Regions from separate parts of the Streptomyces sp. NPDC005181 genome, predicted to be linked through region 1. Evidence: riboswitches for the same ligand, from Rfam matches in the RefSeq annotation. Region 1 holds a riboswitch; the other holds the start of a gene.

Region 1 (7,065 bases):
ATCCACTTCCTCCCCGGCGGCGACCCGGGCGGCCTCGTCAACACCGCCGGAGTCGGCATCGTCAAGGGCAGCGACCAGACACCGGCCGCCCAGAAGGCCGTCGACTTCCTGCTCTCCGAAAAGGCACAGAAGTACTTCGCCGAGGACACGAAGGAATACCCGCTCGCGGCAGGTGTAACCAGCACGGTCAAGGGCCTTCCGCCGCTGGCTTCCCTGGACTCCCCGAAGATCGACCTCGGCAAGCTGGAATCGCTTCAGGAAACCCTGAAGATGCTCCAGGAAGCCGGGATGGTCTGACCCCTCATGCCCTCCACGGATCCCGTCACGCCGACGGATCCCGCCACTGCCAACCCCCCGGACGGCGCCGCCACGCCGACCGGGCGGTCGCGTGCCGGGCGCCGGCCGCCTGCCGTCCTGCTCGTCCCCGCCACCGTCGCCGCGGTGTTCGCCCTGCTGCCGCTCGGCTACCTCGCCGTCCGCTCCCTGGAGCGCGGCCCTGCCTTCGCCTGGGACGTCATCGCCGACGACCGTACCGCCCAACTGCTCGGCCGCAGCCTCGGACTGGCCGCCGTGGTCGTCTCTGCCTGCCTGGTTCTGGGCGTCTCGCTGGCCTGGCTTACCGTACGCACCGACCTGCCCGGCGCCCGCGCCTGGTCGGTGCTGGTGACCCTGCCACTGGCCGTGCCCAGTTACGTCGCCGCGTTCGCCTGGCTGTCCGCCTTCCCGGAGATGGCCGGCTTCACGGGCGCGGCTCTCGCACTGACGCTGGTGAGCTTCCCGTACGTCTACCTGCCCGTCACCGCCGCGCTGCGCGGCACCGACCCCGCGCAAGAGGAGGTCGCCCGATCGCTCGGCCACGGACCGCTGAAGACCTTCCTGCGGGTGACGCTGCCGCAGTTGCGGCCCGCGGCCGCCGGTGGCGCCGTACTCGTCGCGCTGTACGTGTTCTCCGACTTCGGCGCCGTCTCCCTGATGCGGTACGACACCTTCACCCGCGGCATCTACACCTCCTACCGCGCCAGCTTCGACCGCACCCCGGCCGCCGCGCTCAGCGTCGTCCTCGTGGTGATGACGATCCTGCTGGTCGCCGCCGAGGCACGGACCCGGGGCCGGGCAGGCCACGCGAGGACGGGCGGCGGCACCGCGCGCCCCGCCGTCCCCGCGCTGTTGGGCCGTTGGCAGGTGCCCGCCCTGGCCTGGTGCGCGGCGGTCACCGGCGTCGCCGTCCTCACCCCACTGGCGACGCTCGGGTACTGGCTCGCCGTCGGCAACTCCGCGACCTGGGACCCCGACACCCTTCTCGACACCGCCGCCACGACCCTCGGCGTTGCCGCAGCGGGCGCCGCGCTCACCACGCTCCTCGCGCTGCCGGTCGGGGTGATCGCCGCCCGCCACCGCGGCCGCACAGCCACATTGCTGGAGCAGTCCGCCTATGCGGGCCACGCCCTTCCGGGCATCACCGTCGCGCTGTCCCTCGTCTTCTTCGCGGTGCGCTACGCCGAACCGATCTACCAGGAACTCCCGCTGCTGGTCTGTGCGTACGCCGTGCTCTTCCTGCCCGTAGCCGTGGCCGGCACCCGCGCGGCCGTCCTCCAGTCCCCGCCCGTCCTGGAGGACGTCGCCCGCTCCCTCGGCCGCTCCCCGCTGCGCGTGCTGCACGAGGTGACCGTGCCGCTGGCCGCCCCCGGCGTCGCTGCCGGAGCTGCGCTCACCTTCGTCGTGTGCATGAAGGAACTGCCCGCGACCCTCCTGCTGCGCCCCACCGGCATGGACACCCTGGCCACCCGTCTCTGGACGGAAACCGGCACCGGATCCTTCGCCGCCGCCGCGCCCTACGCCGCGGCGCTGATCCTGCTGGCCGCCATCCCGTCCTACCTCCTCGGAAGGCACCGCACATGACCGACCTGCAGATCGCCGGACTGGCCAAGGCGTACGGCCCCGGCGCGGCGCCGGTCCTCGACGGCCTCGACCTCACCGTCCCCGGCGGTGCACTGACCGCTGTCCTCGGTCCCTCGGGCTGCGGCAAGACCACGCTGCTGCGCATCATCGCGGGCTTCCTGCGCGCCGACGAGGGTACCGTCACCCTCGACGGACGCGCACTCAGCGGCCCCGGAGTCCACCTTCCGCCCGAACGCCGCCGCATCGGCATCGTGCCCCAGGAAGGCGCGCTCTTCCCGCACCTGAGCGTGGCCCGCAACGTCGCCTTCGGCCTGACCGGCCTCGACCGGGCCGCCCGCCGACGGCGCACGGAGGAGATGCTCGAACTCGTCGGTCTGGCCGGCTACGGCGACCGCATGCCGCACGAGCTATCCGGAGGCCAGCAGCAGCGCATCGCCCTGGCGCGGGCCCTGGCACCGGAACCCGCCCTTGTCCTCCTCGACGAGCCGTTCAACGCCCTCGACGCCGCCCTGCGCACCGGCGTACGGGCCGACGTACGCGCAGCCCTGCGCGCCACCGGAGCCACCGCCCTGCTCGTCACCCACGACCAGCAGGAGGCCCTCTCCACAGCCGACTTCGTCGCCGTCGTACGGGACGGCCGCGTGGCCCAATGCGACACACCGCACGAGGTATACAGCCGTCCCGCCAACCCCTGGGTCGCCGCCTTCGTCGGTGACGCGGTACTCGTCACCGGCACTGCGGACCAAGACATGGCGGCCACCGTGCTGGGCCGCATCCGACTGACGGAGCCGCCCGGCAGGGTCCGCGAGGGCGTGGTGCTGCTCCGGCCCGAGCAGCTCCGACTGACTGCCCCGGATGCGGCCGAAGCCAGTGGCATGGTGACCGACGTTCGCTTCTACGGTCACGACGCCATGGTCACCGTTGCTGTGGACGGCATCGACGAGCCCATCGACGTCCGGGTCCCCAGCCCGGCCGCCACCCGGCCCGGGGAGCGCACAGGCATCGAGGTGATGGGGGAGGCGACTCTGCACTCCGCCGCCGTGTGATTCCGGACGTGCTCCCCGGGGCGGGACGCGGGCCAGGGATCATGTGGCTGCGGCACGATCTGGCGTGTGTTCCAGCGCACGGTGCCTGACGGAGATTCAGCGCAGCTGCGCGGGGCGCACGCCCGTCGTTAGTGTGACGAATGGCGCCCCCATGCGCCCTTGGCTGAAAGTAGCGCTGGGCGGTACGTTTTCGACGTTGAAACGACAGCGCGCGGAAGTCCGGTGAGATACCGGCACGGTCGCGCCACTGTGAACCGGCGTCGCCTCCCCAGGGATGGTGTCCATCGGTGAGTCAGACCCCGCGTTGTCGTGCATGCTCCATCGAACGGGACGCGTGTTCCCCAAGGAGGTTTGCTGTGGCGCTGCCCACCGCAGCCGGATTCGCCGCCTGGTCCGCAGGGACCCTGCCGCCCGCGACGTCGGCCTTTTCCCGCGCCACGCTTCTCAGCGGGCTGATGCTCGGCTAGCCGCAACCGCCGACGGGCGAGCAGAAGGTCGACTGCTCCCCGTTCCCGCACCCGTACGTGCACGGGTGAGCACACCTTCGCCCCATCCAACCGCTCTCTTGCGCGGTCCCGGCCAACTCACGTTCGACAGAAGGTCTCTGTCAGTCGCGCCTCACCGCGTCCGGTTCCCGGTGCGCCGATGTGTCTGGCGGGCCGAGACCTCGCCCTCGCGTGTGTGGGAGAGGGCGGATCGGAACCATCCCCGCGAGCCAAGGCTGACGTTTTCGGCTGCTCGGAACACTCTGGAGGAAATTCGTGGAACATCGTCGTGCTCTCGCTCTGGCGGGCGCCGTAGTGGCCGTCGGCGCTTCGGGCATCGTCGTCGTGGCCACTCTTACGGGTCAGCCGGCGCCGAACACGGCTGGCCTCAAGCCGCCGGGCGCCGCTTCCACGCCACCTGTAACACCCAGTCCAGTGCCGACGGTTGAGGTCACTCGATACGTGGACATCCCGACTGAACCGCCCTCGCCCGAGTGGCGAGCCTCGGACGCGGAGGGTATCGGGACCAACGGGTCGACGGTGTTGAGTCGGGCCGTCGGCTCGCCGAAGCCGGCGGCGACCCGCCCCGCCGACCCGGTGAGACCCGTCGAAGTGGAGTACAAGGAAGAAAGCAAGAAAGACAAGAAGGACATGAAGGACAAGAAGGGCGAGCATGGTCAAGGCGTCCGCGACTCCGGCGACAACGAGAAGCACGGCGAGGACGAGGACGATGACTGATCGCGTCGGCAGGCGTCGGCGTCCGGCTGCCGTGGCCCGGACGCTGATCGGAGGCGCAAGTCTGGCGGTCACACTGCTGTTGGTGGCTGAGTTCGCCTCTACCCAGCACGCCAAGGACGCCGTCCGTCATCAGGAGCAAGGTGATCGGCGTGAGGCACAGGAGCCATCGGGGGGCGAGGCGCAGCCCGCCCCGTCGGAGCATCCGGTGCGGATCGTCACGATCGTGCGGCGATACGTCGGTCTGGCATACGCAGAGCGCGAGTTGCGGACTTCAAGCTGACGAGCGGACTCGTCGGCCTCACGGAGCGCTCCGACAGTCCTTATGCCCGCAGAAGCGCAGGGGCAGCACGATCCCCAGCCCCGTTCCACGTGCTCGACACGCCTGCACGGCGAGCGGGCCTGTCCCTGCATCCCCCAGCCGACGCGTCGGCACTCTCGAAAGGTACACACGATGGACCCCCGGCTGTGGTGGTACGTGGCTCGCGCCACCGGGTTGACCGCGTGGTGGCTGGTCTCCCTGGCGGCGCTCTGGGGACTACTGCTCTCCACCCGAGTGCTGGGGGGCCGGCCGGCCCCCGCTTGGCTGCTGGACCTGCACCGCTGGTTGGGCGGCCTGTCCCTGACCTTCACGGTCCTGCACCTGGCCGCGCTCGTACTCGACCCCGAGCTGTCCTTCGGCTGGATGCAGTTGCTGGTTCCGTTCGCCCGTGAGGCGAATCCCATTGCCCAGGCGTGCGGTGTGCTCGCCCTGTACTTCCTGGCTGCCGTTCAGACCACCTCGCTGCTCAAGTCCAAACTCCCGGAACGGATATGGCGCTACGTCCACCGCACCGCCTTCGTGGTGTTCGTGTCGGCCACCGCGCACACCTTCACCGCGGGCAGTGATGCGGGCGGACCGCTGGTGCAGTACAGCGGAGCCCTCATCGGCGCGGCCTTCGTCTTCCTCGTCGTGTACCGGTTGGCCGCCGGGCGGCGTGTCCGGCACACCGCAGCCCGTACGCCTGCCCCAACCGAGTCGGCGCAGCACCGCGGATTCCACCGGCTCAAGGTCGCCGACGTCCGGCAGGAGACGGCCGACACCGTGTCCGTGGCCTTCGAGGTCCCCGACGACCTCTCGTCTGAATTCACCTTCCGCCCTGGCCAGCACCTCACGCTGAAGACCGTGCTCGACGGCGCGGAGCTCCGCCGCCCGTACTCCATATGCAGTGGCATCGCCGACGGCGAGTTGCGCGTAGCTGTCAAAGCGCAGTCGGCGGGCCGCATGTCCCGATGGGTGAACACCTCCCTGCGGGCGGGCGACGAGGTGGAAGTCGGCGCCCCCAGCGGACGCTGCGCGATCGACCTCAACCCGTTCCGCTCTCGCCACGTGCTGGGAATCGCGGCCGGAAGCGGCATCACCCCGATCCTCTCCATCGTCAAGAGCACCCTGGTCATGGAGCCGCGCAGCCGGTGCACCCTTGTTTACGGCAACCGGGACGATGCCTCGACGATCTTCCGAGAGGAACTCGCCCACCTGGAGGAGAAGTACGCCGAGCGCCTGAGAGTGGTCCACGTCCTCAGTCGTTCCCAGACCGTCGACCCGCTGTTCCAAGGGCGCCTCACCCGTGAGAAGTTCTGTGAACTGACGGAGGTACTCGGTCTCGCCGGTGAAGCGGACGAAGCATTCATGTGCGGCCCGGAGGCGCTCGTCAGCGGCGTGCGCAGCGCCCTGACCGACGGGGGTCTTGCCGCGGAACGCATTCACAGCGAACGGTTCACCGCAGGCGGTGCACCGCCGAGCTCCCCCTCGTCTGACGTAGACAGGAGCGCGAGCCGGTCCCACGAGGTGACGCTGATCGACCGAGGCGCGAAGAACACCGTGATGGTCAGCGAGGCCGAAACCGTTCTCGATGCCGGTCTGCGTGCCGGTATCGACCTCGCCTACTCGTGCCGCGAAGGCATATGTGGCACCTGCCGTGCCAAATCCTCCGGAGGCCCTGTACGACTCGAGGACTGCGACCTGGAGGCATCAGAGATCGAAGCTGGCTACGTCCTGGCCTGCCGGACACACCCTGTGTGCAGCGGCGTGACGATCGACTTCGACCAGCAGTGATGGCGCTGCGGGCGCTCAACCTGTGCGCGTCACCCGTGTCGCCCCGCTCACGCCACTCGGACTTCCGCACGGTGTGATCCCGGACGCATGCGTGCCGCATCCACCCTCATCTGACCGATTTTGGCCAGAGTCCGCATGGCGAGACGGCTTGACGGACAACCCAAGTCGCGACTGTCATGCTTCCGCTGTGGCCGTGATCACGGAGATCGACGAGCAGGCCCTGGCGGCGGGCGGGATGGGCTCTGACCTGAATGCCTCGGGGCCGGCTGGATCAACGGACTCGCCGACTTCGCGCGCCACCGGCCTCAACGTTCCTGGCGCCACCTGACCATGTAGGCGGGCGCTTCCACGTCGTCCCGGTCCTCTGCGGGGGTCTTCCACTCGGCCACCAGCCGCCGCGCGTCAGCGGGTGCCTTCCGCCGAGGCCCGAGCAACGCCTGCAACTCGTCGTAGCACCTGTCGACCCCACCGTGGAAAATGTCGACAGGCGGGCCCGTCGTCGGGCTGCCCTCGGCCGCGCGCTCGCGCCAGTCGGCGGCTACCGCTGACTGTTCATGCTCCAGGGAGAGCGACGCTTCGTCGACTGGCCACACAAGGTACTCGTCGTCGTAGGGATCGTCGGGATGCCAGTAGTCATGAATCGCCTCGAAGTAGTGCGGTGACCCCTGGACATCGGCAATCCCCTTCCTGGGGCCATCGTACCAGTGGAGCTCCACATGGACCCTCTCGAATCCCGCGCGTACCTGCATGAGCCTCTCGGAGTTCTCTATCATCCGGGCAGGGTATGGAACTCCGGTTCGAGCTG
Region 2 (7,065 bases), on a different contig from region 1:
GCGGCGCGGAGGGGGAGTTCGGTGCGGCCGCAGCCGAGGTAGAGCATCGATCCGCGCTCCAGCGGCACGCCGTCGACCTCCGCCTCGCCGGACATCGACAGCACCGCATACTCGAAGTCGGGGTCGAGCGGCAGTCGCGCCTCGGCACCGCCCGTCAGAGCGATGTCCGCGCCGACAATCGGGGTATAGGCCGTGCCCGGTGAGGTGGCGCCGTCGAGCTCGCCGAGGATCACCGTGGCGGCGAGGCCGGGGGCGGTGACGGTGGGCAGGTCGGTGTGGTGCTGGAAGTGCGGCTCGACCTGGCGGTGTGCGTCGGGCAGGGCCACCCAGAGCTGGGCGCCGTGCAGAAAGCGGGCGTGCGGTTTCGGGCTCTCCTCCGAGTGGCTGATCGCCCGGCCGGAGGTCATCAGCCCCAGCTCGCGCGGGCGGACCGTCTGCAGGCTGCCCAGGCTGTCGCGGTGCAGCACCTCGCCCTCATGGAGCCAGCTGACCGTCTGCAGACCCATGTGGGGGTGCGGCGGGACCTGCATCCCGGGCTCGTCGGCGATGTCGTCGGGGCCGTAATGATCCACGAAGGCCCAGGCGCCGACCATGCGCCGGCCGAGATTGGGCAGCAGCCGGCGGACCTCGGTGGACTCGCCGACCTGGACGTGGCGCGGAGTGAGGAGTTCACGTACCGGCTCGGCGACGACGAAGCCCCGTCCTCCGCAGACGGAGAGTGTGGCCTGGCGATCGAGATTGCTCATGGCGCTCAACCTATTCCCGTGCGGGCGCGGGCGGTCGATACCCACGCCGAGATTTTAGTGGAATGCTCAACCATTATGCTGTGTTGTCAAACGTGAACGAACAGCTGGGCGGACGACCGGACGCCCGACCGGCAGGATCCGGGAACGCCGCGACCGAGGAGGACAAGTGAACGACAGCTACTTCGAGTTCGGTACGGCAGCCGACCGCTGGGACCGTGCCCGGATGTTCTTCGAGGCGAAGGAGTATCTCACTGCGGCCCGGATCCTGGGCGGGCTGGTCGAGGAAGCGCCGGAGCAGGTCGCCCCGCGGCTGCTGCTGGCCCGCGCCTACTACCACTCGGCGCGACTCGGCAAGGCCGAGACGGAGTTGCGGGCCGTGCTGGAGCGCAACCCCGTGGAGCATTACGCGCGGCTGATGCTCGGTCGCACGCTGGAGCGGCAGGGACGGCAGGCCGAGGCGACGCCGCATCTGCGGATGGCTGCGGCGATGTCCGGGGACTTCGGGGACGACTCGGACGTCTGAGGCGCCGTGTCTGCGGGTGGGCTTCGGTCGAAGGGGGCGGTGCGGCTCGGAGCGGCGGCTGAAGCGGTCGTCGCCGCGCACTTCAGCAGAAGCCGTGTGAGCGCGATTGGGCCGCCCGGTCAGTCCCCGGACACTGCCCGGGCGGCCCCAGTACGGTCAGGATGTCGTCGTACGTGCTCCCCGGGCGCCCGTCGCTCTCAGCCGGAGCGATCGGTTTCGTCGTCGTCCGCGGCCCGGCTTCCCGGAGCGTTCGAAACGCGGTCCAGCCATTCGGTCATCAGGGCCGATTCGGCCTTGCTGAGTCCGGCGGCGGGAGAGTCGTGCAGCAGGGCCCTCAGCCGGTTGGCGGCGGAGGAGATGTGCATCTCATCCTCGTCGGCCGGCTTGCCGCCGCTCGCTTCGGGTACGAACACGGCCGCGTGCACCGCATCGCGTACGCGTCCGGACATCCTGTTGTCATGGAACGTCGCGGGGCGGGCGACCAGCATCAGCGCGACGCCGACATTGGCAGACATGATCATCTGGGCGGCCGGCTCGGGCGCGATCCGCAGCTTTCCCTGCGCCGCGGCCCGCTCCAGGTCCCTGGTGAGGATCCGATGCGATTCGAGCGCGGCGGCCGGCGGGGTGCGCATGGAGGGGGAATTCATCAGCCGGTACAGGTTCGGATTCCGCAGGGCGAATTCGACATGGCTGTCCCAGCCGTCGCGCAGGTCCTGGACGGGGTCCGCGGTGTCACCGCGCTCCCGCTTCGTCGCCAGGTACGCATCGAAACCGTGATCGACGACGGCCGAGAGCAGCCCCTCCTTGTCGCCGAAGTACCGGTAGAGGGCCGGGGCCCCCACCTGCGCGGCCTCGCACACGGCCCGGGTGGAGATGCCCCCGTCCGGCGACTTCGCGACCAGGTCGGCCGCCACTTCCAGGATGCGTGCTCGCGTGCTCATCGAACGGACGCTATCAAGGGGCCGAGGTCAGCGGGCGGCATGGGGGACCAGCAGGTCGTCGAGGCCCATGCGGGTGAGGAACTCGGCGCGTATGCGGTCGGCGACCACGCTGACCGTTTCGCTGCCGTCGTCGACGGGGTCGATATGGACCCGGAAGGGACGCTTGCCGTGATCCGTCCCGACAACCCGGACGATTGCGTCGGCGACCTGGGAGACATCGGCGTCGGCGGGTGCGAGCTCGGCCAGGCGTCGGGACACCTGATCCATCATCCCCGCGTAGCGCTCTTCGTACGCCGGGACGACGGTCACGTCGGAGGGATGGCCGCCGGTGACGAAGTGGTTGGTGCCGGAGGTGAAGGAGCCGGGCACGACGATGGTGGTCTCGATGTTGAAGCGGGCCAGCTCGGCGGCGTACGAGACGGCGAGCGCGTCCATAGCGGACTTGGCCGCGAAGTACGGGGCGAGATAGGGCGGAGTGCCGCCCTTGGTGGACGTGGAACCCACCCATACGACCAGCCCGTGTTCCTGGGCGCGCAGGTGCGGAAGGGCGGCCCGGTTGACGCGCTGGGTGCCGAGCACATTGGTGTCGTAGACCGCCGTGAGCTCCTCGGGCGTGAACGCCTCGGCGGGGCCGGTGACCATGTGTCCGGCGTTGTGGACGATCACGTCCAGCCGGCCGGCGTCGGCGAGGACAGTGGCGACGGCGGCGTCCGCCGACTCCTGTGACAGCACGTCGAGTTCGACGGTGCGCAGGTCCACCTGGTGCTCGGCGGCGTACGCCGCCGCCTCGGCGACCCGTGCGGCGTTGCGCGTCGTGGTGTTGCGCATGGCCGCGTAGACGGTGTGGCCCGCATGGGCCAGGGCGCGGGCGGCCAGGGCGCCGAAGCCGGATCCGGCGCCGGTGATGACGATGGTCTTGTTCATGACGTAGTCCTCGGCCTTTTGGTCGGTGATGAAGTGGAAGAAGAGAAGAAGGAGGTGACGCGGTCGTGGGAGCGGCGGTCTGCGGCGGCAGTGGGCAGGGTCAGACGATGCCGCCGTTGGCGCGCACGACCTGGCCGTTGACCCAGCGGGCGGGACCGGCGAGGAAGGCGACGACCTCCGCGATGTCCTGCGGAGTCCCGAGGCGCTCCAGCGGCGCCTGGCCGGCGAACTTCTCGATGGTCGCCTCGTCCTTGCCCTCCAGGAAGAGAGCGGTGGCGGTCGGACCGGGGGCCACGGCGTTGACCGTGATGTCCCTGCCGCGCAGTTCGCGGGCCAGGATCAGGGTCATGGCCTCGACCGCGCCCTTGGTGGCGGCGTAGGCGCTGTAGCCGGGGAGGGCCAGCGACAGCACGGAGCTGGAGAAGTTGATGATCGCTCCGCCGCCGCGCAGACGGCGCGCCGCCTGCTGGTCGACGACGAAGGTGCCGCGGATGTTGGTCCGGTGCATCCGGTCCAGCGCGTCCAGATCCATGTCGACGAGTGGTGCGAGCGTCATGACGCCCGCAGCGTGGACGACGACGTCGACTCCGCCGAAGGTCTCCGCCGCCGCATCGAAGAGCGCCGCTACGGCCAGCTCGTCGGCGACGTCCGCACGGTGGGCGATCGCCTCGCCACCTGCGGCTGCAATCGCCGCGACGGTGGCGTCGGCATCGGTCCGGTTGCCCGCGTAGTTGATGACGACGGCGAATCCGTCGGCGGCCAGGCGTTCGGCGCTCTCCCGGCCGATGCCCCTGGACCCTCCGGTGACGACGGCGACCCGGCGTGCAGTGGTGACGGTGTGCTCAGTCATGGCGTTGCTCCCGTTTCAAGGGGTCCGGTGGTGTCCGCTTCTGCGATGAGAACAACGCTAACATCATTGCAGTAGCGACGCTACCCTGATTACGTAGCAACGCTACTAGTGTCGCTACTCACGCCCAGGGCGGTGCAAAATCGGATGCGTCGAGGACTGCCGCTGTGATAATCCGACGAGTCATGGAAGCTCTTGTGACAGCGCGGCTCGTGCTCCACCCACTGACCCCCGCAGAGGCGGAGTGCGTAGTGGAAGGCCGTCCCGGACCGGACGCCCTCTGGGCACCCGACTACCCCAACGACGGAGACCGGGCGGGCGCCAGGCACTTCCTGGAGCACTGCGCGGATACCGGCAATCCCCAGCCGTTCGGCGCGTACGAAATCCGCCTCCGCGAGGACGGGCACGCCATCGGCGGAGTCGGTTTCCACGCCGTTCCGGACGACCAGGGACAGGTCACGATCGGCTACGGCCTCATCCCGGCGATGCGCGGCAAGGGGTACGCCTCCGAGGCTCTGCGCGCGCTGCTGGAGTTCGCCCGCACCGCGGGTGCCGCATCGGTCAAGGGCGACGCCGACCTCGACAACACCGCGTCCCAGCACGTCATGGCGGCGGCCGGGATGCGCTTCGTCGAGGAGGACGAGCTGCTGAGGCACTACCGGATCGCCTGGACGGCCGGATGCGCGGGCGGGGTGGGTGGAGCAACCACGACGGACGGTGCCGCCGGGACCGAGGCCTCTCCTCCGGTCTCCGCTCGGCGTCCGTCATGACACCGAGCACCCGGGCGACTGGACCCCGACAACAGCTGAACCCGCCAGGCGGCTCCTGGCGGGTTCGGTCGTAGCGGTGTTCCGGCCGGTCAGCCGGCGGCAGGGGCCGTGCGGGATGCCGTGCCGCCCCCCGCCGGGACCGTGTCCGGTCTCGGCGCCAGCAGCCGTTCCGTCAGGTAGCCGAAGACCAGACCGAATGTGGTCCAGAGCGTGGCCTGAACGGCAAGGGTGGCGAGGCGGAACTCCCACAGCAGACCGGCCGGGAAGCCCTTGCCGACCTCGTTGAACGAGGGCAGGAAGGTGTAGGCGAGCCCGATGACGAGGACGTAGGCGGCGGATGCCGTGATCGTCGCGTTCCAGTTGCCCAGGCGGGGAGCCAGCCGCTTGCCGAGGATGACGGCGGCAACGGCGAGCAGCACGCTGAGGGCGACCATGAGGAAGAACAGGGTGGTGCGTTGGCCGATCGTGTCGGGGTTGCCGACGGCCGGCGGGTTGGCCGGGTATTTGAGGAACGGCACGACATACACGGTCAGCAGGGCGCCGAACGCGATCAGTGCGGCCGTGGCCCGTGGGCCGAACCTGCCGATGCGGCCGAGGGCGTAACAGAAGACGAGCGCGGCGATGCCGCCGATGGCCACGCCGAAGACGAGGACACCGGTGGCGAGGCCGGCCGTGGACTGCATGGTGCGGCTGACGAGTTCCTCGCCGCCGCCGTGGTCGTGGCTGTGGGCCTCTTCGAGGGCGATGGCCGCGTCGACGCGCGACTCTCCGAGGAAGTAGGCGACGGCAAGCGCGAGCGCACCCGCGACAAGGCCGGCCAGCATGCCGCGGACCAGCAGGGCTCTGACAGATATGGAGTTCATGAGGGGTTCCCCTGGCTTGCGCAGTGTGTCAGTGGCAGGGGAAACCGAGCAGGTGGCGACCGTCGTGGACCCACTCGTGGACACCCTCACCGGAGATGACCGCGGTGGCGCCCTGCTCGGCGCCGACGAAATAGAGCAGGACGAGCATGAGGATGCCGAAGAAGACCGCCCAAGGGGCAATGGCCTTCAGCGAGATGGGGGTGATGGCGGGTGATGCGACGGCGGCGGGGGCAGCAGTCTGTGCCATGGCAGAACCTCCTGGGGGAACACGCGTCCCGATCGTGGTGCCTGAGACGACAGTGGTGGGTCTGACTTCCCGTATGGCTACGGGTTCACAGTGGCGCGACCGTGCCGGATTCTCACCGGACTTCCATCACACCGTCGTCATGTTCGTCGCGACCATACCGTCTGGGAGCACTCCGCCGCCATGGCGCCATCTGCCCACCCCCCGGCGCTCGATGCCATGGTGTGCTTGTCCAAGAGGCCACAGTTCAGGGAGTTGACGCGGGTGTTGACGGTACAGGTGATGTTGATCTCGCCGGCGCTCAACGCGGCGCTGCGCGAGGCCCGGTTCGACGGTGACGCCCCGCTCGACGCTTCCGGCGTCCGGCGGGCGCGTGCGGCCGCGGCCGCGGTGCCTGCCGCCGATCGCCGGGTGCACGGCACGGACGAGCGGTGCGCCGCGACCGCCGGGGCGCTGAGGCTGCGGTCCGAGCCCGAACCTGCCCTTCGTGGCTGGGACTTGGGGCGCTGGAGCGGGCACCGGCTGGCGGAGGTGAGCAGGGACGAACCGGAGGCGGTGTCGACCTGGCTGTCCGGCCCTTCGACTGCCCCGCACGGCGGTGAGTCGCTGCTGGACCTGCATGCGCGGGTGGGCGGCTGGCTGGATTCGCTGCATCGGGACGGTGGCGATGACGGCCGCGTGATCGCCGTGGCCGAACCCGCTGTGGTGCGCGCCGCGATCGTGCATGCGCTGGACCTTCCGCCGCAGGCGTTCTGGCGGTTGGACGTGGCCCCGCTGACACTGACCGAGCTCAGCGGCCGGTCCGGGCGCTGGAACCTGCGCTGCGGGCGGTCCCTGGGCACCGGAACCGACGTCCCATGATCCGGCGCAGGCCTCCCCACCGGCCCGCCCCGCCCCGCCGGTGACGGCCCCTGCACCAACCTTCCGGTGGCCGAAGCGGGGCTCACGGCCACCGGCGGTTCCGGTACGTCTCAGTGACCACCGCAGTGGACGGACGGTAGGCAGAGGGGCCGTCTCCGTGAAGGACCGCGCGATCACGTGCGCCGGCTCCACCACGCATCACGGCGGACCACGCCTCCCCTGCCCCGGACTGCAGGGCACGCGCCCGGGCCGAAGTCCCCCACACCGGTGCCAGTTACTCGGTACCGGGAACAGGCAGGGCGCGACGAGACAGGCCACCGACCCACCCAGGCCCGCCACGGCAGGG

What was found. Region 1 has a riboswitch for cobalamin ahead of ABZV38_RS25970 (hypothetical protein). Riboswitches for the same ligand answer to the same signal wherever they lie in the genome.
Region 2: linked by a shared signal. The riboswitch ahead of ABZV38_RS25450 (CbtB domain-containing protein) and the one ahead of ABZV38_RS25970 (hypothetical protein) in region 1 are both predicted to bind cobalamin.

Annotation. Positions count from the first base shown of each region.
Region 1 is NZ_JBEXID010000047.1:23,497-30,561, reverse strand. It holds gene ABZV38_RS25985 (iron ABC transporter substrate-binding protein) at 1-297, shown strand, start outside; gene ABZV38_RS25980 (iron ABC transporter permease) at 304-1,899, shown strand; gene ABZV38_RS25975 (ABC transporter ATP-binding protein) at 1,896-2,945, shown strand; cobalamin riboswitch at 3,109-3,269, shown strand; gene ABZV38_RS25970 (hypothetical protein) at 3,707-4,168, shown strand; gene ABZV38_RS25965 (hypothetical protein) at 4,161-4,448, shown strand; gene ABZV38_RS25960 (2Fe-2S iron-sulfur cluster-binding protein) at 4,620-6,260, shown strand; gene ABZV38_RS25955 (hypothetical protein) at 6,566-7,033, opposite strand.
Region 2 is NZ_JBEXID010000045.1:32,081-39,145, reverse strand. It holds gene ABZV38_RS25485 (pirin family protein) at 1-746, opposite strand, end outside; gene ABZV38_RS25480 (tetratricopeptide repeat protein) at 913-1,269, shown strand; gene ABZV38_RS25475 (TetR/AcrR family transcriptional regulator) at 1,467-2,210, opposite strand; gene ABZV38_RS25470 (SDR family oxidoreductase) at 2,238-3,134, opposite strand; gene ABZV38_RS25465 (SDR family oxidoreductase) at 3,235-3,984, opposite strand; gene ABZV38_RS25460 (GNAT family N-acetyltransferase) at 4,167-4,751, shown strand; gene ABZV38_RS25455 (CbtA family protein) at 4,841-5,614, opposite strand; gene ABZV38_RS25450 (CbtB domain-containing protein) at 5,643-5,861, opposite strand; adenosylcobalamin (AdoCbl) riboswitch at 5,865-6,013, opposite strand; gene ABZV38_RS25445 (histidine phosphatase family protein) at 6,126-6,719, shown strand.